One region of the Streptomyces recifensis genome, then DNA from elsewhere that is predicted to be linked to it. Evidence: predicted binding sites of a transcription regulator. Region 1 holds the regulator's gene; the other holds the start of a gene.
What was found. Region 1 encodes HspR, which represses chaperone genes until heat shock. Its sites were predicted from a motif close to TTGAGNNNNNNNNNCTCAA; they were not measured.
Positions count from the first base shown of each region.

Region 2: a site for HspR is predicted at 2,254-2,272, ahead of lon (endopeptidase La). Genes of this name have one in related genera too.

Region 1 is NZ_MUNH01000127.1:3,837-16,985, reverse strand. Features, by position in the region: gene CCN33_RS08395 ((Fe-S)-binding protein) at 1-1,663, opposite strand, end outside; gene dnaK (molecular chaperone DnaK) at 1,946-3,787, shown strand; gene grpE (nucleotide exchange factor GrpE) at 3,784-4,434, shown strand; gene dnaJ (molecular chaperone DnaJ) at 4,480-5,661, shown strand; gene CCN33_RS08375 (heat shock protein transcriptional repressor HspR) at 5,667-6,125, shown strand; gene CCN33_RS08370 (sugar ABC transporter substrate-binding protein) at 6,445-7,551, shown strand; gene CCN33_RS08365 (helix-turn-helix transcriptional regulator) at 7,771-8,799, shown strand; gene CCN33_RS08360 (helix-turn-helix transcriptional regulator) at 8,801-9,814, opposite strand; gene CCN33_RS08350 (Rieske (2Fe-2S) protein) at 10,164-10,499, shown strand; gene CCN33_RS08345 (pyridoxamine 5'-phosphate oxidase family protein) at 10,639-11,052, opposite strand; gene clpB (ATP-dependent chaperone ClpB) at 11,168-13,149, shown strand, end outside.
Region 2 is NZ_MUNH01000665.1:887-12,302, forward strand. Features, by position in the region: gene lon (endopeptidase La) at 1-2,231, opposite strand, end outside; gene CCN33_RS28020 (spermine/spermidine synthase domain-containing protein) at 2,358-3,044, shown strand; gene CCN33_RS28025 (response regulator transcription factor) at 3,153-3,893, shown strand; gene CCN33_RS28030 (HAMP domain-containing sensor histidine kinase) at 3,890-5,002, shown strand; gene CCN33_RS28040 (multifunctional oxoglutarate decarboxylase/oxoglutarate dehydrogenase thiamine pyrophosphate-binding subunit/dihydrolipoyllysine-residue succinyltransferase subunit) at 5,317-9,138, shown strand; partial or broken gene fxsT (FxSxx-COOH system tetratricopeptide repeat protein) at 9,298-11,416, opposite strand, start outside.

The DNA.
Region 1 (13,149 bases):
CGTCGTCCATCTCCTCGCCGAAGGCGGCGTTGAGGGACATGACGTTCTCCATGCCGAGCTCCTGGAACAGGGGCTCGTTGCCGAGACGGCGGGCGGAGTCACCGGTGCACTTCTCGTCGCCGCCCATGATGGCGAACTTGACGCCCGCGATGTGCAGCAGCTCGGCGAACGCCTTGGTCGTCTTCTTGGCGCGGTCCTCCAGGGCACCGGCACAGCCGACCCAGTAGAGGTACTCGACCTCGGACAGGTCCTCGATGTCCTTGCCGACGACCGGGACCTCGAAGTCGACCTCCTTGGTCCACTCGAGGCGCTGCTTCTTGGCCAGGCCCCAGGGGTTGCCCTTCTTCTCCAGGTTCTTGAGCATCGTGCCCGCCTCGGACGGGAACGCGGACTCGATCATCACCTGGTAGCGGCGCATGTCGACGATGTGGTCGACGTGCTCGATGTCCACCGGGCACTGCTCGACACAGGCGCCGCAGGTGGTGCAGGACCACAGCACGTCCGGGTCGATGACGCCGTTCTCCTCGGCGGTGCCGACGAGCGGGCGCTCGGCCTCGGCGAGGGCCGCGGCGGGCACGTTCGCCAGCTGCTCCTCGGACGCCTTCTCGTCGCCCTCCATGGTCTTGCCGCCACCCGCGAGCAGGTAGGGCGCCTTGGCGTGGGCGTGGTCCCGCAGGGACATGATCAGCAGCTTCGGGGAGAGCGGCTTGCCGGTGTTCCAGGCGGGGCACTGCGACTGGCAGCGGCCGCACTCGGTGCAGGTGGAGAAGTCCAGCAGGCCCTTCCAGGAGAACTGCTCGACCTGGGAGACGCCGAAGACGTCGTCCTCACCGGGGTCGGTGAAGTCGATCGGCTTGCCGCCGGAGGTCATCGGCTGAAGGCCGCCGAGGGCCACACCGCCCTCCGCCTCCCGCTTGAACCAGATGTTCGGGAACGCGAGGAAGCGGTGCCAGGCCACACCCATGTTGGTGTTGAGCGAGACCACGATCATCCAGATGAACGAGGTCCCGATCTTGATCATGGCGACCAGGTAGACCAGGTTCTGAAGCGTGGTGACGCTCAGCGCCTTGAAGGCGAGGACCAGCGGGTACGAGGCGAAGTAGGCCGCCTCGTAGTGGTCCACGTGGTGCAGGGCGCCCTCGAGGCCGCGCAGGGTGTAGATCGCCAGGCCGATGGTGAGGATGACGTACTCGACGAAGTACGCCTGGCCGGCCTTGGACCCGGCGAAGCGGGACTTGCGGCCCGGGCGGCTGGGCAGGCTCAGCAGCCGGATGACCATGAGCACGGCGATGCCGAGCACGGTCATCACACCGATGAACTCGATGTACAGCTCGAAGGGCAGGAAGTCGCCGATGAAGGGCAGCGTCCAGTCGGCCTTGAAGAGCTGGCCGAACGCCTGGGCCAGGGTCGGCGGCAGCGTCAGGAAGCCCACGGCCACGAACCAGTGGGCCACACCGACGATGCCCCACTTGTTCATCCGGGTGTGGCCGAGGAACTCCCGGACCAGCGTCACGCTGCGCTGGTACGGGTTGTCGGTCCGGGTACCGGCGGGGACGGGCTGGCCCAGCTTGAAGTACCGGACGAACTGTCCGATGGCCCGGGCGAGCAGCGCGACACCGACCACGGTCAGGACCAGCGACACGATGATCGCGGCGAGTTGCATGAGGGGCTCCTGAGGCGGCCTCGAAATTACTAAGCGGTAACTTATGCAGTCCGTCTGAGACTACCCCCATCCTCCTGCGCGATGCAGCACGGCGCGGGGTGAGATGAGTCGCTGAGGGTTGCCTTCGCCGGGACGGGGGAACCCGCCCGGCCAGGCCGAACGTCGCCTTGCATATAAGCGCCATATAAGAGTTGAGCCCCGTCGGCTCATGTCTGTTGACCCAGTGCACTCGGAGTGGCACACTTGAGCCATTCCCACTCAAGTCCTCTGGAGGAACCAACCATGGCACGTGCGGTCGGCATCGACCTGGGCACGACTAACTCCGTCGTCAGCGTTCTGGAGGGCGGCGAGCCCACCGTCATCACCAACGCCGAGGGTGCCCGGACCACGCCGTCCGTCGTCGCCTTCGCGAAGAACGGTGAGGTGCTCGTCGGCGAGGTCGCCAAGCGCCAGGCGGTCACGAACGTGGACCGGACCATCCGCTCGGTGAAGCGCCACATGGGCACCGACTGGAAGATCCAGCTCGACGGGAAGGACTTCAACCCGCAGCAGATCTCCGCGTTCATCCTGCAGAAGCTGAAGCGCGACGCCGAGTCCTACCTGGGCGAGAAGGTGACCGACGCGGTCATCACCGTCCCGGCGTACTTCAACGACTCCGAGCGTCAGGCGACCAAGGAGGCCGGTGAGATCGCGGGTCTGAACGTCCTGCGCATCGTCAACGAGCCGACCGCCGCCGCCCTCGCGTACGGCCTCGACAAGGACGACCAGACCATCCTGGTCTTCGACCTCGGTGGCGGCACCTTCGACGTCTCGCTGCTGGAGATCGGTGACGGCGTCGTCGAGGTGAAGGCCACCAACGGTGACAACCACCTCGGTGGTGACGACTGGGATCAGCGTGTCGTCGACTACCTGGTCCAGCAGTTCAAGGCCGGCCACGGCGTGGACCTCGCCAAGGACAAGATGGCCCTCCAGCGCCTGCGTGAGGCCGCCGAGAAGGCCAAGATCGAGCTGTCCTCCTCCACGGAGACCTCGATCAACCTGCCCTACATCACGGCGTCCGCCGAGGGCCCGCTGCACCTGGACGAGAAGCTCACCCGCGCCCAGTTCCAGCAGCTCACCGCCGACCTCCTGGAGCGCTGCAAGACGCCGTTCCACAATGTCATCAAGGACGCGGGCATCCAGCTCGGCGAGATCGACCACGTGGTCCTCGTCGGCGGTTCGACCCGTATGCCGGCCGTCGCCGAGCTGGTCAAGGAGCTGACCGGCGGCAACGAGGCCAACAAGGGCGTCAACCCGGACGAGGTCGTCGCCATCGGCGCGGCCCTCCAGGCCGGTGTCCTCAAGGGCGAGGTCAAGGACGTCCTGCTCCTCGACGTCACCCCGCTGTCCCTCGGTATCGAGACCAAGGGCGGCATCATGACCAAGCTGATCGAGCGGAACACGACGATCCCGACCAAGCGGTCCGAGATCTTCACCACCGCCGAGGACAACCAGCCCTCCGTGCAGATCCAGGTCTACCAGGGCGAGCGCGAGATCGCGGCGTACAACAAGAAGCTCGGGATGTTCGAGCTGACCGGTCTGCCGCCGGCCCCGCGCGGTGTCCCGCAGATCGAGGTCGCCTTCGACATCGACGCCAACGGCATCATGCACGTGACCGCGAAGGACCTGGGCACGGGCAAGGAGCAGAAGATGACCGTCACCGGCGGCTCCTCGCTGCCGAAGGACGAGGTCGACCGCATGCGCCAGGAGGCGGAGAAGTACGCGGAGGAGGACCACGCCCGCCGCGAGGCCGCCGAGTCCCGCAACCAGGGCGAGCAGCTCGTCTACCAGACCGAGAAGTTCCTCAAGGACAACGAGGACAAGGTCCCGGGCGAGATCAAGACCGAGGTCGAGGAGGCTGTCGCCGAGCTGAAGGAGAAGCTCAAGGGCGAGGACAGCGCCGAGATCCGTACGGCCACCGAGAAGGTCGCGGCCGTCTCGCAGAAGCTCGGCCAGGCCATGTACGCCGACGCCCAGGGCGCCCAGGCCGCCGGCGGTCCGTCCGCCGACGCCGGTGAGGCCAAGGACGACGACGTCGTGGACGCCGAGATCGTCGACGACGAGCGCAAGGACGGTGCCGCGTGACGGAGGAGACCCCGGGCTTCGAGGAGAAGCCCGACGTCCCCTCCGGCGCGAACCCCGACGACGCCGAGCCGAAGGCCGCCTCCGAGAAGGAGGCGGCCCCGGCGGGGGACGCAAGTGCGGACGCCGCTCTGGTGGCGCAGCTGGACCAGGTGCGGACGGCGCTCGGTGAGCGCACGGCCGACCTCCAGCGGCTGCAGGCCGAGTACCAGAACTACCGCCGCCGCGTCGAGCGCGACCGCGTCGCGGTCAAGGAGGTCGCCATCGCGAACCTCCTGACCGAGCTGCTGCCCGTGCTGGACGACATCGGCCGCGCACGGGAGCACGGCGAACTGCTCGGCGGCTTCAAGTCGGTCGCCGAGTCGCTGGAGACCGTGGCGGCCAAGATGGGCCTCATGCAGTTCGGCAAGGAGGGCGAGCCCTTCGACCCGACGATCCATGAAGCCCTGATGCACTCCTACGCGCCCGACGTCACCGAGACGACGTGCGTGGCCATCCTCCAGCCCGGTTACCGCATCGGTGAGCGCACCATCCGCCCCGCGCGGGTGGCCGTCGCCGAGCCGCAGCCCGGCGCGCAGACCGTCAAGGCGGAGGAGGCCGAGGAGAGCGCGGCCGACGACAAGGAGAACGGTGGCCCGGAGGAGGGCTGACGTAATCACGGAAATCATGCAGGTCCGGAAGGAGGGACGTCGGGGATGAGTACCAAGGACTTCATCGAGAAGGACTTCTACAAGGTCCTCGGCGTCCCCAAGGACGCCACCGAGGCCGAGATCAAGAAGGCGTACCGGAAGCTCGCCCGCGAGTTCCACCCGGACGCCAACAAGGGCAACACCCGCGCCGAGGAGCGCTTCAAGGAGATCTCCGAGGCGAACGACGTCCTCGGCGACCCCAAGAAGCGCAAGGAGTACGACGACGCGCGGGCCCTGTTCGGCAACGGCGGTTTCCGGCCGGGGCCGGGCGCGGGCGGCGGTCAGTTCAACTTCGACCTCGGCGACCTCTTCGGGGGCGCCGGCGGTGCGGGCGGCGCGCAGAGCGGCAGCTTCGGCGGCGGCCTGGGCGACGTCTTCGGCGGCCTGTTCAACCGGGGCGGCGCGGGTACCACCCGTACCCAGCCGCGCCGGGGGCAGGACGTCGACACCGAGGTGACGCTCAGCTTCACCGAGGCGATCGAGGGCGCGACCGTACCGCTCAGGATGACCTCCCAGGCGCCCTGCAAGGCGTGCTCGGGCACCGGCGACAAGAACGGCACGCCGCGTGTGTGCCCGACCTGCGTCGGAACCGGGCAGGTCGCGCGGGGCTCGGGCGGCGGCTTCTCGCTCACCGACCCGTGCCCCGACTGCAAGGGCCGCGGCCTGATCGCCGAGCACCCCTGCACCGAGTGCAGCGGCAGCGGCCGGGCCAAGTCCTCGCGCACCATGCAGGTCCGCATCCCGGCGGGTGTCACCGACGGGCAGCGCATCCGGCTGCGCGGCAAGGGCGCGCCCGGCGAGCGCGGCGGTCCGGCGGGCGATCTGTACGTCACCGTCCACGTGGGCGAGCACAAGGTGTTCGGCCGCAGGGGCGACAACCTCACCGTCACCGTCCCGGTCACCTTCACCGAGGCGGCCCTCGGCGGCGAGGTGCGGGTGCCCACCCTCGGCGGGTCCCCGGTCACCCTGAAGCTGCCGCCCGGCACGCCCAACGGCCGCACCATGCGGGCGCGGGGCAAGGGCGCGGCACGCAAGGACGGCAGCCACGGCGATCTGCTGATCACCGTGGAGGTGAGTGTCCCGAAGGACCTCTCGGGGAAGGCTCGTGACGCGCTGGAGGCGTATCGCGAGGCGACCGCGGACGAGGACCCGCGGGCGGAGCTGTTCGAGGCCGCGAAGGGAGAATGAGCCCGATGGACACACCAGGTCGTCGGCGCAACCCGTACGAGCTGACCGAGGAGACCCCGGTCTACGTCATCTCGGTCGCCGCACAGCTCTCCGGACTCCATCCGCAGACGCTCCGGCAGTACGACCGCCTCGGTCTGGTCTCCCCGGACCGCACGGCGGGGCGGGGGCGGCGCTATTCGGCCCGTGACATCGAACTGCTCCGCCAGGTGCAGCAGTTGTCGCAGGACGAGGGCATCAACCTGGCCGGCATCAAGCGCATCATCGAACTGGAGAACCACGTCGCGGCTCTCCAGTCCCGCGTGGCGGAGCTGGAATCGGCGCTGGACGGCGCGGCGGCGACGATGCGTCAGCGCGAGGCCGCCGTGCACGCCTCCTACCGGCGCGACCTGGTCCCGTACCAGGAGGTCCAGCAGACCAGCGCGCTGGTGGTGTGGCGGCCGAAGCGGCAGCCGTCCGCGGACTGAGGTGTCCGAGCACCTTCGAAGGGGCCGGGAGGCACGAGCCTCCCGGCCCCTTCGCTCGTTCACCGAGCGGGCGTTCACCGCGTGGCTGACTTCTTTCGCCTGTGTGTACGTAACACGAGGTTCGCGCGGGGAGGTTGTGAAGGGCGTTTACAGCGGGTTGCGCAAGGTTCCGCCAGGTCTTCACCGGCTGAACGCAGCGTGGTGTTGCCATCTCGTTAAGTTGTTTTGCTTGACGCCGCAGGTCGCCTCCAAGTTGTCTTTTCAGACACCCGGGTAGCACGCAGCACCCCGTCGAAACGCACCTGAAGTGAGCCCTCGAATGCGTCGTATCGCCATGTCCGTGGCCGTCTCCGCGATGGTCCTCCCGCTCGCCGGCTGCGGCGTCCTGAACGCGGCGGGAGACGACGCGAGCGCGAGCCCGACCATGGGCGACCAGGTCACCGTCGGCCTGCTGCTGCCGGAGAAGGCGAACACCCGCTACGACAAGTTCGACTACCCCATCATCAAGAGCAAGGTGGCCGAACTGACCCACAAGAAGGGCAAGGTCGAGTACGCCAACGCCGACGCGGACGCCGGTCAGCAGGCCGAGCAGATGCAGCGGATGATCGACGAGAAGGTCAACGTCATCCTGCTGGACGCCGTCGACGCGCACGCGATCGCGCCGGCCGTGAAGAAGGCCAAGGACGCGGGCATCCCGGTCATCGCCTACGACCGGCTGGCCGAGGGGCCGATCCAGGCGTACATCTCCTTCGACAACGAGCTGGTCGGCGAGGTGCAGGGCCGTTCCCTGCTGGAGCGGCTGGGTTCGGGCGCCGGGCTCTCCGACAAGATCGTGATGATGAACGGCTCCCCGACCGACCCCAACGCCAAGCAGTTCAAGGAGGGCGCGCTCTCCGAGCTGAGCGGCAAGGTGACGATCGCGGACAGCTTCGACACCAAGGACTGGAAGCCGGAGTACGCCGAGGCCAACATGACCGAGGCGATAGGCCGGATCGGCAAGGACAACATCGCCGCCGTCTACGCCGCCAACGACGGCATGGCCGGCGGCGTCATCAAGGCCCTGAAGAACGCCGGCGTCACCACCCTGCCCCCGATCACCGGCCAGGACGCCGAACTGGACGCCGTGCAGCGCATCCTGGCGGGCCAGCAGTACATGAGCGTCTACAAGTCCTACCCGGACGAGGCCGAGGCGGCGGCCCAGATGGCCGTCGCCAAGGTGCAGGGCAAGGACATCCAGTTCGACGCCCTCACCCAGGACCGCGTCGACAGCCCCACCGACAAGCAGATCCCGGCCAAGCTGGTCCAGGTGACCGCGCTGACCAAGAGCAAGATCAAGGAGACGGTCGTCGAGGACAGCATCTACACCGTCGAGCAGATCTGCACCGCCTCCTACAAGTCGGCCTGCGCCGCCGCGGGCCTGCGCTGACGCGCCGACAGGCGGCCGGGGAGCGACCCGGAGACGGATGAGGGAGGCGGCCCCGGTGACGGCGGGGCCGCCTCCCTTTTCGTGTGCCGTCCGGCCCCCGGCGATCCGGGCATACCGGTGTTTCGCGGTGCGCGGGGCAGGAGGAGCCGTGTTGCGGAGGCGGGCGGCGCCGCGCATAGTTGCGCTGCGAAGTGGCGGCGACCGGGGGTGGAATGGGCGATGGCCGGGCACGCGACGGAGGAGCATCCCCACGGTGCCGACCGGCTGTGCGGGCAGGGGGACCGTGTGTACTCCCGTGCCGTGCGCCGGGGCCGGGTGCCCCGCGCGGACGCGGAGCCGGTGCCCTGCCTGCTGGAGCTGGCCCTGCTGCACCCCGACCCGGACGACATGGACTGGCTGGTCCCCACCTCCCCGCAGGAGGTGATGACCCGGCTGCTGCGCGGGGTCTACGACGAGGTCAACGAGAGCCGGCGCCGGATGGGCTCGGCGGTCGCCGCGTTCGACTGGTACGCCGGGCTCGGCCGTCAACTGCCCGCCCTCGGCGCACCGGGTGAAGGCTCCGCGATCCGGGTGCTGGACGGACTCACCCGTATCCAGGCCGCGATGGACGAGGCGACCGAACGGTGCGCGACCGAGGTGCTCACCGTGCAGCCCGGCGGCATCCGGCGCGAGGCGGAGCTGACCGAGGGGCTGCACCGGGCGCTCGAACTGCGCGGCCGGGGCGTCCGGATGCGCGACCTGTACACCCATGTCGCCCGGCACGGCCAGGGGTTGCTCAACTACCTGGAGCTGATGGGCGACGCGGTGGAGGCCCGCACGCTGGACGAGGTCATCGACCGGCTCATCCTCTTCGACCGCACGGTGGCCTTCATCCCCGCCAACACCGACCGCACGATGGCCCTGGAGCTGCGCCACCCGGCGCTGGTGGAGTACCTGGTGACGGTCTTCGAGCGGCTGTGGCGGCTGGCGATCCCGCTCACCGCCCCGCTGCCCGACACCGGCATCGAGGGCATCTCGCACCGCGAACGCGCCATCGCCGCGCTGCTCGCCGAGGGCCACCAGGACGCGGTGATCGCCGAGCGGCTCGGCATCAGCGTGCGCACCTGCCGCGCGCACATCGCCCGGCTCTCCGAGACCCTGGGCGCGACCAGCCGTACCCAACTCGGCGTCCGGATCGCCCAGGTGGGGCTGGACGGCCCCTCGCACGGACCGGCGCCCGCGCCCGCCGAGGGCGTGCACGCGCCCTGAACTAGTCCTCCTCGTTGAGCATGCCGGAGCGGGCGATCAGATAGCCGAGCTGGGCCCGGCTGCCGCTGCCCAGCGCGGTGGCCAGCTTGGCGATGTGGGCGCGGCAGGTGCGGACGTTCATCCCGAGGCGCCGGGCGATGGCCTCGTCGACGTGCCCCTCCACCAGCAGCTTGGCGATGGAGTGCTGGATGTCGGTGATGCCGTCCGGGGCGGTCTCGTAGGGCGTGCCGGCGCTCAGCGGGACCGCGCGGCTCCACATGAACTCGAAGACCTTGACCAGGTAGCGCACCAGGCCGGGGTGGCGCAGCTCCAGGGCGACCTGGCGGTCCTCGCGGACGGGGATGAAGGCCACCGTCTCGTCGCAGATGATCAGCCGCTCGACCAGTTCGTCGATGGTGCGGTACTCCGCCTTGCCGTCGGTGAAGCGGTCCACGTAGGCGAGGCGGTCGGCGCTGTAGCGGGCGGTGTGCTGGTACAGGGTGCGGATGCGCACCCCGCGCTCGATCAGCGGGCGGTCCCGGTCCAGTGCCTCCAGGAGGCGGTTCTCGGGGCTGCGGCGGCCGCCGGGCTGCACGGTGAGCACCTCGGTGCGGCACTGGCCGGTGGCGAGGTCCAGGGCCGCGTTGATGCGGTCCAGGCCCTCCAGGACGGTGATGGCGTGCGTGGGTGCGTCCTCGCGGGCGCTCAGCGTCATGAAGGGTTCGAAGATCTCGGAGAGCACGATGGACCGGCGCCGCCGCTCGGCGATCTCCCGCTCGATCGGGGTCAGCCGCTGGGCCAGCGCGACGGCCGGCGCCACCGGCCGCAGCCAGCCGGGATCGTCCGGGTCCGGGTGGAGCAGGGCGAACTCCATCAGGCACGGAGCCGCCTCGGCGTCCGCGCGCGGGATGCGGCCGGTGCGCAGCGCGCTCGCGTAGAGGCGGCTTCCTTCCGCGCACATCTCTGTCACCGCGTGGGGATGTGTCGCCTCTGTCCCGTTTGTTGCCAAATCTCCACCCCCCAGGGTCCTGAACATGCAGGAACATGATGCACCGATCGTGTGGCGATGATGTGCCTGAATGAGCCATCGTCTAACTCGACGGGGGAAGAGGGGACTTTCAAGTGAGGACGAAGCCGACCATGCGTAACAGAATGCTTCGCTCGGCGCTTGTTGCCGCTCTCTCCGCCGTTGCGGCCGTCGGAACACTGGCGGGCCTCTCCGGTGCGACGAGCGCGCACTCGCCGGGTGACCGGGGGGCCGTGCGAGCGGCGGGCGTTCAGGACACCCGGTGGGACACCACGCCGGCGGACACCAGGTGGGACACCACACCCGCGGACACGAGGTGGGACGTCGCCCCGCTCGACACGCGGTGGGACTGATCACCATGACCACGCCTCCCGACGACCGCTCCTTCCGTCGTGAGATGGCCACCGCCTACCGCTCCGGCTGGCACTTCATCGACCTGGTCACCGCTATCCCCCACAGCGGCGACTCGTTGATGGTGACGGTGTTCGGCGAGCCGGTGGTGGTCACCCGTGACGAGGACGAGGACGTACGGGCGTACCGCTGCCTGCGCAAGCCACGCGGCGCGCCGCAGCCGGTGCGGTGTGCCGTCCGGTACGGCATGATCTTCGTCAATCTGGACCAGCGGGACCACCGTCTCGCGGAGCCCGAGGTCGCCGACCTCAGGACCACAACTGCCACCCCCCGCAGTGCCTGACGCGATTCCCCCGTCGTAAAAGATCGCCTCAGGTACTTCCCCCCGCAGCGGCGTCACCGTGACCTGAACACGGTGACGCCGCTGCAGTTTCTGCGCATATTTCGGGGTTTCGGCCCTTCGGCCACGTGGCCGGAATTCTTCAGCCGCGTCCGAGCGCGCGTTCCACCCGGATCTCCAGGGCGACCCGCAGCGGGTTCTCCCGGGGCTCGCGGCCGTACCGCTCGGTGAAGCGCCGTTCCGCCTCCGCGACCGCCTCGCGGTCCTCGCGCACCCGTGCCCGCCCCTCCAGCGTGGCCCAGCGCCGGCCGTCCACCTGGCACACCGCCACCCGCGCGCCCTCCTCTCCCGCCGCGCGCACCAGCGCCGCCTTGGTACTGGTGCCGCTGGTGATGACGCGGGCGATGCCGGCCCCGGGGTCCCAGGTCACGCACACCGGCACCACGTGCGGGCTGCCGTCCGGGCGCAGGGTGGTGAGCGTGCTCAGGTGCCGCTCCCGCCAGAAGGCGACGTACGACTCGTCCGGTGCGTCCAGGTCCACGGAGTATGAGGGCATGGCCGAAACCTAGCCAACCTGAAGTTCCCGGCGCCTAATTGAGTGCACCCGACTCAAGTTTGTGTACACTGGTTAAGTCATCAGTGGAGCAGTGGCGGAAGGGGAGAACACGCACGTGGACGCCGAGCTGACCAACAGGAGCCGGGACGCGATCAACGCCGCAAGCCAGCGGGCCGTGACGGAGGGGCACCCCGACCTGACGCCCGCTCACCTGTTGCTGGCGCTGCTCGCGGGCCAGGACAACGAGAACATCACCGACCTGCTCGCCGCCGTCGGCGCCGACCCGGCCGCCGTGCGCGCCGGGGCCGAGCGCGCGCTCGGCACGCTGCCCAGCGTGACCGGCTCCACCGTCGCGCCCCCGCAGCCCAGCCGGGAGCTGCTCGCCGTCCTGGCGGACGCCGACGAGCGCGCCGGGGACCTCGGTGACGACTACCTCTCCACCGAACACCTGCTGACCGGTCTCGCCGCGAAGGGCGGCGCCGCCGGGGACGTGCTCCGGGAGCAGGGAGCCACCGCCAAGAAGCTGCAAGACGCCTTTCAGAAGGCCAGAGGAGGACGCCGCGTGACCACCGCCGACCCCGAGGGTCAGTACAAGGCCCTGGAGAAGTTCGGCACCGACTTCACCGCCGCCGCCCGCGAGGGCCGCCTCGACCCGGTCATCGGCCGGGACCAGGAGATCCGCCGGGTCGTGCAGGTGCTGAGCCGCCGCACCAAGAACAACCCCGTCCTCATCGGCGAGCCGGGCGTCGGCAAGACCGCCGTGGTCGAGGGGCTGGCCCAGCGCATCGTCAAGGGCGACGTGCCGGAGTCCCTGAAGGACAAGCGGCTGGTCTCGCTGGACCTCGGCGCGATGGTCGCGGGCGCCAAGTACCGCGGTGAGTTCGAGGAGCGGCTCAAGGCCGTGCTCTCGGAGATCAAGGACTCCGACGGGCAGGTCATCACCTTCATCGACGAGCTGCACACCGTCGTCGGCGCGGGCGCCGGGGGCGACTCCGCGATGGACGCGGGCAACATGCTCAAGCCGATGCTGGCCCGCGGCGAGCTGCGCATGGTCGGCGCGACCACGCTGGACGAGTACCGCGAGCGGATCGAGAAGGACCCGGCGCTGGAGCGGCGCTTCCAGCAGGTGCTGGTGGCCGAGCCGAGCGTCGAGGACACCATCGCGATCCTGCGCGGTCTGAAGGGGCGGTACGAGGCGCACCACAAGGTGCAGATCGCGGACAGCGCGCTGGTGGCCGCCGCGACCCTGTCCGACCGGTACATCACCTCCCGCTTCCTGCCCGACAAGGCGATCGACCTCGTGGACGAGGCCGCGTCCCGGCTGCGCATGGAGATCGACTCCTCCCCGGTGGAGATCGACGAGCTCCAGCGCGGGGTCGACCGGCTGCGGATGGAGGAGCTGGCGATCGGCAAGGAGACCGACCCGGCCTCCCGTGAGCGCCTGGAGCGGCTGCGCCGCGACCTCGCCGACAAGGAGGAGGAGCTGCGCGGGCTCACCGCCCGCTGGGAGAAGGAGAAGCAGTCCCTCAACCGCGTCGGTGAGCTGAAGGAGCGCCTGGACGATCTGCGCGGCCAGGCCGAGCGCGCCCAGCGCGACGGAGACTTCGACACCGCCTCCAAGCTGCTGTACGGGCAGATCCCCGAGCTGGAGAAGGAGCTGGAGGCCGCCTCGGAGGCCGAGGAGGAGGCCGCGCGGGACACCATGGTCAAGGAGGAGGTCGGCTCCGACGACATCGCGGACGTCGTCGCCGCCTGGACCGGCATCCCGGCCGGCCGCCTGCTGGAGGGCGAGACGCAGAAGCTGCTGCGCATGGAGGACGAGCTGGGCAAGCGGCTCATCGGCCAGAGCGAGGCCGTGCAGGCCGTCTCCGACGCGGTGCGCCGCTCGCGCGCCGGGGTCGCGGATCCGGACCGGCCCACCGGCTCCTTCCTGTTCCTCGGCCCGACCGGCGTCGGCAAGACGGAACTGGCCAAGGCGCTCGCGGACTTCCTCTTCGACGACGAGCGGGCGATGATCCGCATCGACATGTCGGAGTACGGCGAGAAGCACAGCGTCGCCCGCCTGGTCGGCGCGCCTCCCGGCTACGTCGGCTACGA
Region 2 (11,416 bases), on a different contig from region 1:
ACCCCGCCGATCGGCAGCACCCGCCCGGTCAGCGAGACCTCACCGGTCATCGCCACGTCCGTGCGGACCAGCCGGCCGGAGAGCAGGGAGGCCAGCGCGGTGGTCATGGTGACGCCCGCGCTCGGCCCGTCCTTGGGGACCGCGCCCGCCGGGAAGTGGATGTGCACGCCCCGGTCCTTCAGGTCGGCCACCGGCAGCTCCAGCTCGGCGCCGTGGCTGCGCAGGAAGCTCAGCGCGATCTGCGCCGACTCCTTCATCACGTCACCGAGCTGCCCGGTCAGGGTCAGCCCCGCCGCCCCGGTCTCGGGGTCGGCGAGCGACGCCTCGACGTACAGCACGTCGCCACCGGCGCCGGTGACCGCGAGCCCGGTCGCCACCCCGGGGACGGCGGTACGGCGCTCGGCCGGGTCCTGCGCGGACTCGGGCACGTGGTGCGGACGGCCCACCAGAGCGCGCAGGTCGTCCTCACGGACGGTGAACGGCAGTTCCCGCTCGCCCAGTTCGTGCTGGGCCGCGACCTTGCGCAGCAGCCGCGCCACGGTCCGCTCCAGGGTGCGCACGCCCGCCTCGCGGGTGTACTCCCCGGCGAGCTTGCGCAGCGCGCCCTCCTCCAGCGTGACCTCGTCGCCGGTGAGACCGGCCCGCTCCAGCTGGCGCGGGAGCAGGTGGTCGCGGGCGATGACGACCTTCTCGTCCTCGGTGTAGCCGTCGAGCCGGACGATCTCCATCCGGTCGGCCAGTGCCTCCGGGATCGCCTCCAGCACATTGGCGGTGGCGAGGAAGACCACGTCGGACAGGTCGAGCTCGACCTCCAGGTAGTGGTCCCGGAAGGTGTGGTTCTGTGCCGGGTCCAGCACTTCGAGCAGGGCGGCCGCCGGGTCGCCCCGGAAGTCCGAGCCGACCTTGTCGATCTCGTCGAGCAGCACGACCGGGTTCATCGACCCGGCCTCCTTGACCGCGCGGACGATGCGGCCGGGCAGCGCGCCGACGTAGGTGCGCCGGTGGCCCCGGATCTCCGCCTCGTCCCGGACACCGCCGAGCGCGACGCGGACGAACTTGCGGCCCATCGCATGTGCGACAGATTCTCCCAAACTGGTCTTTCCGACACCGGGCGGGCCGACCAGCGCCAGCACGGCACCGCCGCGCCGTCCGCCGATCACACCGAGACCGCGCTCACCGCGCCGCTTGCGCACCGCGAGGTACTCGGTGATGCGCGCCTTCACGTCCTCCAGGCCGGCGTGCTCGGCGTCCAGGATCTCCTTGGCGCCCTGGATGTCGTACGCGTCCTCGGTCCGCTCGTTCCACGGCATCTCCAGGACGGTGTCCAGCCAGGTGCGGATCCAGGAGCCCTCGGGCGACTGGTCGGAGGAGCGCTCCAGCTTCTCCACTTCCTTGAGCGCGGCCTCGCGGACACGCTCGGGCAGGTCGGCGGCCTCGACGCGGGCCCGGTAGTCGTCGGACTCCTCGGCCGCGTCCGGGCCGTCGCCGTTCAGCTCGCGCAGCTCCTTGCGGACCGCTTCGAGCTGGCGGCGCAGCAGGAACTCACGCTGCTGCTTGTCGACGCCCTCCTGGACGTCCTTGGCGATGGTCTCCGCCACGTCCTGCTCGGCGAGGTGGTCGCGGAGCTGCTGGGCGGCGAGCCTCAGGCGGGCCACCGGGTCGGTGGTCTCCAGCAGCTCGGTCTTCTGGTCGGTGGTGAGGAACGGCGAGTAACCGGAGTTGTCGGCGAGCGCGGAGACGTCGTCGATGGCCTGGACCCGGTCCACGACCTGCCAGGCGCCGCGCTTGCGCAGCCAGGTGGTGGCCAGCGCCTTGTACTCCTTGACCAGGTCGGTCACCTGGCCGGGCAGCGGCTCGGGCACGGTCTCCTCGACCCGGGCGCCCTCGACCCACAGCGCGGCGCCGGGACCGGTGGTACCCGCGCCGATGCGCACCCGGTGGCGGCCCTTGACCAGGGCGCCGGGGTCGCCGTCGGCGAGTCTGCCGACCTGCTCGACGGTGCCGAGCACGCCGGTCTTGGCGTAGGTGCCGTCGATGCGCGGGACCAGCAGCACCTTGGGCTTGCCGGACTCCGCGCGGGCGGCGGCCTGGGCGGCCTCCACGGCGGCCCGGATCTCGGCGTCGCTCAGATCCAGCGGCACGACCATGCCGGGCAGCACGACCTCGCCGTCGAGCGGCAGCACAGGCAGAACGAGCGTGAACTCCATGGACTCACCCGACTCAGCAGCCATGATCTCCCCTTCGGCAGTCAACTTGAGTAACACTGACTCAATGCTCCTGAGCGGTTCAATGTTCCCCGAACATCGTTCGCTCTGGGCGAACGAGGACTCGCCGGGCGGGCGGGGCAGGATGGCGGCATGACTGCCACGCACGACGGCGCCGCGGACACGGTGGTCCTGGACCGGCGCGAGGGACCGTACGGGGAGGTGGCGCTGCGCCGCAGCGGGGCGCTGCTCCAGATCATCGCCAACGGGTGCTTCCTGATGGACACCTCCGACGGCCGCTCGGAGCGGCTGCTGGTGGACGCGGCGCGGGACGCGCTGGACGACCGCCCGGCGCCGGAGGTGCTGATCGGCGGCCTCGGCGTCGGCTTCTCGCTGGCCCACGCGGCCGCCGATCCCCGCTGGGGGCGCATCACCGTCGTCGAGCGCGAGCCCGCCGTCATCGACTGGCACCGCACCGGCCCGCTGGCGGAGATCTCCGCGGACGCGCTGGCCGACCCGCGCACGCGCGTCGTCGAGGCGGATCTCCTGCGTTTCGTCAATGAGACATCCGACACGTTCGACGCGGTATGCCTCGACATCGACAACGGGCCCGGCTGGACCGTCACGGAGGGCAACGAAGGTCTCTACACGCCGCGCGGACTCGCCGCCTGCGCAAGGGTGTTGAGGCCCGGCGGGGTGCTGGCGACGTGGTCCGCGCAGCCCTCTCCGGAATTTGAAGGAACCTTGCGGAATGCCGGGTTCCGACAGGTGCGTACCGAAGAGGTCCCCGTTGCCCGTGGCGTTCCCGACGTGGTCCATCTCGCCGTCCGACCTGGATAGCGACGGCCCGGCGTGTCCCCGTAATGTGCAGCGTGACGCGGATCATTCAAGCGTCAATCGCAGTCATGGGATCACCCCACGGATTCCGGAAAGCAACAGGGGCGGGCGATGGAGCAGACACACACCTCCCAGACCGGTGCGGCGACGACGTCACAGGGCGCGCAGCGCCGGGTACTGGTCGTCGAGGACGACCCCACGATCGTCGATGCCATCGCGGCCCGGCTCCGCGCCGAGGGATTCCTCGTGCAGACCGCCGGTGACGGTCCGTCGGCGGTCGACACGGCCGAGGCATGGCAGCCGGACCTGCTGATCCTCGACATCATGCTGCCCGGCTTCGACGGCCTGGAGGTCTGCCGCCGCGTGCAGGCGTCCCGTCCGGTGCCGGTCATGATGCTCACCGCGCGCGACGACGAGACCGACATGCTGGTGGGCCTCGGGGTCGGCGCCGACGACTACATGACCAAGCCGTTCTCCATGCGGGAGCTGGCCGCGCGGGTGCACGTCCTGCTGCGCCGCATGGAGCGCGCCGCGCTGGCCGCGACCACGCCCCGCTCCGGGATACTCCGCCTCGGCGAGCTGGAGATCGACCACGCCCAGCGCCGGGTGCGGGTGAAGTCGGACGACGTGCACCTGACGCCCACCGAGTTCGACCTGCTGGTGTGCCTGGCCAACACCCCGCGCGCGGTGCTCTCCCGCGAGCAGCTGCTCGCCGAGGTCTGGGACTGGGCGGACGCCTCCGGCACCCGGACCGTGGACAGTCACATCAAGGCCCTGCGCCGGAAGATCGGCGCCGAGCGCATCCGCACGGTGCACGGAGTCGGGTACGCGCTGGAGACGCCGACCCCGTGAGCCGCGGACGGGAAACGGGGCGCCGGCGCTCCGGGGGCGGACCCTGGGGCGGCGTACGCCCGTTCTCGATCAAGACCAAGCTGGGCGCGCTGGTCGTCATCTCGGTGCTGATCACCACCGGTCTCTCCATGATCGCGGTGCACACCAAGACCGAGCTGCGCTTCATCACGGTCTTCTCGATGATCGCCACGCTGCTGATCACCCAGTTCGTGGCCCACTCGCTCACCGCGCCGCTGGACGAGATGAACGCGGTGGCCGGCTCCATCTCGCACGGCGACTACACCCGCCGGGTGAGCGAGGGCCGCCGCGACGAACTGGGCGACCTCGCCGTCACGATCAACGTCATGGCGGACGAACTGGAGGCACAGGACCTCCAGCGCAAGGAGCTGGTGGCGAACGTCTCGCACGAGCTGCGCACCCCCATCGCCGGACTGCGCGCGGTGCTGGAGAACATCGTCGACGGCGTCACCGAGGCGGACCCGGAGACCATGCGCACCGCGCTGCGCCAGACCGACCGGCTCGGGCGGCTGGTGGAGACCCTGCTCGACCTCTCCCGCCTCGACAACGGCGTGGTCCCCCTGAAGACCCGCCGCTTCGAGGTGTGGCCGTACCTCTCCGGGGTGCTCAAGGAGGCCAACATGGTCGCCTCCGCGCGGGCCGGCATCGCCTCCGGCTCCGGCAGCCACACCCGTACCGACGTGCATCTGCACCTGGACGTGTCCCCGCCGGAGCTGACCGCGCACGCCGACCCCGAGCGCATCCACCAGGTGGTGGCGAACCTCATAGACAACGCGGTCAAGCACAGCCCGCCGCACGGCCGGGTCACCGTGAAGGCCCGGCGCGGCGCCCGTCCGGAGTCGCTGGAGCTGGAGGTGCTTGACGAGGGTCCGGGCATCCCCCGCTCGGAGTGGCACCGCGTGTTCGAGCGGTTCAACCGGGGCGCGGTCACCCGCCCGCACGGTCCGGGCAGCGACGGCGGCACCGGTCTGGGGCTGGCCATCGCCCGCTGGGCGGTCGATCTGCACGGCGGCCGGATCGGTGTGGCCGAATCCGAGCGCGGCTGCCGGATCATCGTCACCCTCCCGGGGGCCGTTCCGGCGTCGAGTTGACGCTCCCGGCCCCCATGGGGTTCAGTCGGATGATCAAGATCACATACGTTCCGCCAGTCGGACACGTGTGATCAGGCACGGGCCGGCGCGATGCGCGGAGCGAGGGCGCTCAGGGCCCCGATTCCGCGTGCCCGCGACTTCCCACCCGTATCCGGAACCCCGCTTGTTTCCCGCCATTTCGCGGCCCGAAACGCGGTTCGCGATGTGACTTGCACGACGATGAACGGGCCCGACCTGACCTTCCCCCTCCGGGAGGCGTAGCCTTTATTCCCGCTGTCCATCACCTTGTGAAGCGGAAGAGGGCGGTTACCGCCGTGTCGCCACAGTCCCCCAGTAACTCGAACGTCTCCACCGACGACCAAGCCGGGAAGAACGCCGCCGCGGCGTTCGGACCGAACGAGTGGCTCGTCGACGAGATCTATCAGCAGTACCTCCAGGACCCGAATTCGGTAGACCGTGCCTGGTGGGACTTCTTCGCCGATTACAAGCCGGGGGCGCCCGCCGCCTCGGCTCCGGCGGGTACCGCGGCCGCGGGGGCCGCGGGTACCACCCCCACCGCTCCGCCGGCCCAGGCCGCACCGGCTCCTGCCGCGCCCGCCCCGGCGCAGGCCCCGGCCCAGTCGGCTCCGGCCGCCAAGCCCGCGCAGGCCCCGGCCACGCCGGCGCAGGCACCCGCGGCCAAGGCCGCTCCGGCCGCCCAGGCCCCGGCGAAGCCGGCGCCCGCGGCCAAGCCGAAGGCCGCCGCCGCGCCCGCCACGGAGGCCCCCGAGGGCCCCGAGTACGTGACGCTGCGCGGTCCGTCCGCGGCCGTGGCGAAGAACATGAACGCCTCGCTGGAGCTGCCGACGGCCACCTCGGTCCGCGCGGTCCCGGTGAAGCTGCTGTTCGACAACCGCATCGTCATCAACAACCACCTCAAGCGGGCCCGCGGCGGGAAGATCTCCTTCACGCACCTCATCGGGTTCGCCATGGTGCAGGCCATCAAGGCCATGCCGGCGATGAACCACTCGTTCGGCGAGAAGGACGGCAAGCCGACCCTGGTCAAGCCGCCGCACGTGAACCTCGGTCTGGCCATCGACCTGGTGAAGCCCAACGGCGACCGCCAGCTCGTCGTCGCGGCCATCAAGAAGGCCGAGACGCTGAACTTCTTCGAGTTCTGGCAGGCCTACGAGGACATCGTCCGCCGCGCCCGCGAGGGCAAGCTCACGATGGACGACTTCACCGGCGTCACGGTCTCCCTGACCAACCCCGGTGGCCTCGGCACCGTGCACTCCGTGCCGCGCCTGATGCCCGGCCAGTCCGTGATCATGGGCGTCGGGTCCATGGACTACCCGGCGGAGTTCCAGGGCACCAGCCAGGACACCCTGAACAAGCTCGGCGTCTCCAAGGTCATGACGCTCACGTCGACCTACGACCACCGGGTCATCCAGGGCGCCGCCTCCGGCGAGTTCCTGCGCCAGGTCGCGAACCTTCTCCTCGGCGAGAACGGCTTCTACGACGACATCTTCGAGGCGCTGCGCATCCCCTACGAGCCGGTCCGCTGGCTCAAGGACATCGACGCCAGCCACGACGACGACGTCACCAAGGCCGCCCGTGTCTTCGAGCTGATCCACTCCTACCGGGTCCGCGGCCACGTCATGGCCGACACCGACCCGCTGGAGTACCAGCAGCGCAAGCACCCCGACCTGGACATCACCGAGCACGGGCTCACCCTGTGGGACCTGGAGCGCGAGTTCGCCGTCGGCGGCTTCGCCGGCAAGTCGATGATGAAGCTGCGCGACATCCTGGGCGTGCTGCGCGACTCGTACTGCCGCACCACCGGCATCGAGTTCATGCACATCCAGGACCCCAAGCAGCGCAAGTGGATCCAGGACCGCGTCGAGCGCCCGCACTCCAAGCCGGAGCGCGAGGAGCAGCTGCGCATCCTGCGCCGCCTGAACGCCGCCGAGGCCTTCGAGACGTTCCTGCAGACCAAGTACGTCGGCCAGAAGCGGTTCTCGCTGGAGGGCGGCGAGTCCGTCATCCCGCTGCTGGACGCGGTCATCGACTCGGCCGCCGAGTCGCGCCTGGACGAGGTCGTCATCGGCATGGCCCACCGCGGCCGGCTGAACGTGCTCGCCAACATCGTCGGCAAGTCGTACGCGCAGATCTTCCGGGAGTTCGAGGGCAACCTCGACCCGAAGTCGATGCACGGCTCCGGTGACGTGAAGTACCACCTGGGCGCCGAGGGCACCTTCACCGGGCTGGACGGCGAGCAGATCGCGGTCTCGCTGGTCGCCAACCCCTCGCACCTGGAGGCGGTCGACCCGGTCCTGGAGGGCGTCGCCCGCGCCAAGCAGGACATCATCAACAAGGGCGGCACGGACTTCACCGTGCTGCCGGTGGCGATCCACGGCGACGCGGCCTTCGCGGGCCAGGGCGTGGTGGCCGAGACCCTGAACATGTCGCAGCTGCGCGGCTACCGCACCGGCGGCACGGTCCACATCGTCATCAACAACCAGGTCGGCTTCACCGCCGCCCCGGAGTCCTCGCGCTCCTCGATGTACGCCACGGACGTGGCCCGCATGATCGAGGCCCCGATCTTCCACGTGAACGGCGACGACCCGGAGGCCGTGGTCCGCGTCGCGCGGCTCGCCTTCGAGTTCCGTCAGGCGTTCAACAAGGACGTGGTGATCGACCTCATCTGCTACCGCCGCCGCGGTCACAACGAGTCGGACAACCCGGCCTTCACCCAGCCGCTGATGTACGACCTGATCGACAAGAAGCGCTCGGTGCGCAAGCTGTACACCGAGTCCCTCATCGGCCGTGGTGACATCACGCTGGAGGAGGCCGAGCAGGCGCTCCAGGACTACCAGGGCCAGCTGGAGAAGGTCTTCACCGAGGTCCGCGAGGTCACCTCGCAGCCGGCGCAGGGCGAGTCCCAGCCGCCCAAGGACGGCTTCCCGGCGGCGGTCCCGACCGCGATCTCCGCGGAGGTCGTCAAGCGGATCGCCGAGTCCCAGGTCAACGTCCCGGACAACATCACCGTCCACCCGCGGCTCCAGCCGCAGCTCCAGCGCCGGGCGGCGATGGTGGAGGACGGCACGATCGACTGGGGCATGGGCGAGACCCTGGCCGTCGGCTCGCTGCTGCTGGAGGGCACCCCGGTCCGCCTGGCGGGCCAGGACTCCCAGCGCGGCACCTTCGGCCAGCGCCACGCGGTGCTCATCGACCGGGAGACCGGCGAGGAGTACACCCCGCTGCAGTACCTCTCCGAGGACCAGGCGCGGCTGAACGTCTACAACTCCCTGCTCTCCGAGTACGCGGCGATGGGCTTCGAGTACGGCTACTCGCTGGCCCGCCCGGACGCGCTGGTGATGTGGGAGGCGCAGTTCGGCGACTTCGTCAACGGCGCGCAGACGGTCGTCGACGAGTTCATCTCCTCGGCCGAGCAGAAGTGGAACCAGACCTCCGGTGTGGTCCTGCTGCTGCCGCACGGTTACGAGGGCCAGGGCCCGGACCACTCCTCGGCCCGTCCGGAGCGGTTCCTGCAGCTCTGCGCGCAGAACAACATGACGGTCGCCATGCCGACCTCGCCGGCGAACTACTTCCACCTGCTGCGCTGGCAGGTCCACAACCCGGACCACAAGCCGCTGATCGTCTTCACCCCGAAGTCGATGCTGCGCCTGAAGGCGGCGGCCTCGAAGGCGGAGGAGTTCACCTCCGGCGAGTTCCGTCCGGTCATCGGCGACGACACGGTCGACCCGGCCGCCGTCCGCAAGGTCGTCTTCTGCTCCGGCAAGGTCTACTACGACCTGGAGGCCGGCCGGAAGAAGCGCGGCGCCACCGACACGGCGATCATCCGCATCGAGCGGCTGTACCCGCTGCCCGGCGCCGAGGTCCAGGCCGAGGTCAACAAGTACCCGAACGCCGAGAAGTACCTCTGGGTGCAGGAGGAGCCGGCGAACCAGGGTGCGTGGCCGTTCATCGCGCTCAACCTGATCGACCACCTGGACCTGGCCGTCGGTGCCGACGTCCCGGCGGGCGAGCGCCTGCGCCGCATCTCGCGCGCGCACGGCTCCTCCCCGGCGGTGGGCTCCGCCAAGCGCCACCAGGCGGAGCAGGAGCAGCTGGTGAACGAGGTCTTCGAGGCGTGACCCCGGCTCACTGAGCAACGCTGAAGGGCCCGGCTCTCCTGGATCTGATCCGGAGGGCCGGGCCCTTCGCCGTCCGGGCGGTGCCCGGCCGTCTCCCGCTCCGCCACGGCCGTGGGGGGGCACCGGTCCGACCGTGGCCTCGCACCCGCGCGGCGGCGCTCAGCTCGCCTGGGGCTCGAAGTCCCAGTACGGGCGGTTGCGGGAGCGGGCGGAGACGGTGTGGACGTGCTGGGGGCCGAGGGTGGCCGCGAGGTCGGACAGGGCCTCCTGTTCGACCTTCTCCGCCTGCTGGCGGTCGCGCAGCGCGCGCAGGTCGGCCGCGTAGGCGACGCGGGCGGTCAGGGTGAGGGGGTGGGTGCGGCCGAGGGTGTCGGTGGCGCGCAGGATGGTGATCTGGCTGAGGTCGGCGGCGGCCTCGGTGTCCCCGACGAGGTTGCGCAGCGCGGCCGCGTTGACGGCGCAGCCGAGCGCGTAGGGGTGGGTCTCCCCCAGCGCGGCGCTCATGTCGGCGAGGCTCTGCTCGATCAGTACGTGGGCGTGGTCGCGTTCGCCGACGCTGCGCAGCACCAGCGCGTGGTTGGCGCGGGCGCCGATGATGAAGGGGTGGCCCTCGGGCAGCAGCAGTTCGTAGCGGGCGAGGACGGACTCGCTGGCCTCGCGGGCCTGGTCGATGTCGCCGTGCTCGCGGGCGAAGCAGCTCTCGCTGACGGCGGCGGCCAGGGTGTGCGTGTGGCTGTCCCCGAGCTTGCGCTCCAGCCCCTCCAGGACGCGGGTGAGCAGTTCGCCCGCCCCGGCCCGGTCCCCGCCGCGCAGCCGGCACAGCGCGAGGTTGTGCTCGGCGCGCAGGGTGTTCTGGTTGTCCGGGCCCATGACGATCCGGTACTCGCGGACGTTCTTGGTCTGGATCGACTCGGCCTCGGCGTAGCGGCCCAGCAGGCGCAGGTCGACCGCGTAGGAGACCTCGGAGAACAGGGTCCAGGGGTGGCGGCCCTTGAGGAGCTGGCGGCGGGCCTCCAGGGTGCGGGTGTCAAAACCGCGGGCCTGCTCGTAGCGGCCGAGGAGGCGCAGGGTGAAGCCGAGGTTGTTCTGGGCGTTGAGGGTGCGCGAGTCGTGCTCGCCGAACAGCTCGCGATAGGTGGGGTAGAGCCACTCGTCGAGTTCGAGGGCCGCGTCGTACTGGCCGAGTTCCCGCAGGTCGGCGGCGAGTCCGCCGGCCATCCTGAGGTGGTCGAGGTCGTGTTCGCCGCGTTCGGCGAGGAGTTGCTCGCGGGCGGCCCGGTCGATGGCCTCGGTCTCCTGGAAGCGGCCGGCCGAGCGCAGCAGGTTGGCGTAGTGGTAGGTCACCTCCCAGACGCGGGGGTGGGACTCGCCGAGCAGCTCGCGCCAGGCGGCGAGGGCGCGGCCGCCGAGGTTGACGCCCGCCGTGTACTCCCCGGCGAACAGCATGTACCGCAGGCAGTTGAGCACCAGCCCCTGCACCCGGCGGTCCTTGCTGCGCAGCACGTCGGCGTACTTCAGGTGCGGCACGATCTCGGCGTACGCGTCCCAGTTGCGGGTGTCGGTGGGGCGGCCCGGGTCGGCCTCGGCGAGGGCGCGGCGGACCACCTCGATGAACTCTCTCCGGTCGGCCTCGGGCATGTCCTTGTGCACGATCTGGTGGACCATCCGGTGCAGGTAGACCGACTCGCCGGAGGCGACGGCCTCGTCCAGCGTGGCCTCGTGCGACTCCAGCCGGACCACGGAGTACTGGCGGAGCTGGTTGACGGCCTTGTTCCACAGCAGCGGGTCGTCCAGCAGCCCGGCGAGCTGTTCGGGCAGGTCGTCGTGGTTCATCTCCTTCAGCAGCCTGACCGGGATGAAGCCGGGGGCGAAGAAGGTGCACAGCCGCAGCAGGTCGACGGACTCCGGGACGGTCTCGCGGAGCTTGTTCAGCAGTATCGACCAGGCGGTCTGGAAGGCGAGCGGGAAGTCCGCGGACACCTTGACGACGTCCTGGTCGATCCCGCCGTCCAGCAGGGCGATGTACTCCTCCACCGAGAGGTCGGAGTCGTTGAGCCAGCCCGCGGTCTGGTCCAGCAGCAGCGGGAGGTCCTCCAGGGCCTGGGCGAGCTGGTCGGCGTCGGGTTCGGTGAGCCGGGGCGCGCGGCGGCGGATGAAGGCGACCGACTCGTCGCGGCCGTAGACGGGGACTTCGAGGAGCTTGCTGTTGTGCTCGCCCCACTCGGGGTTGCGGGAGGTGATGAGGACGTGGCCGGGGCCGGTGGGGACGAGGTCCCAG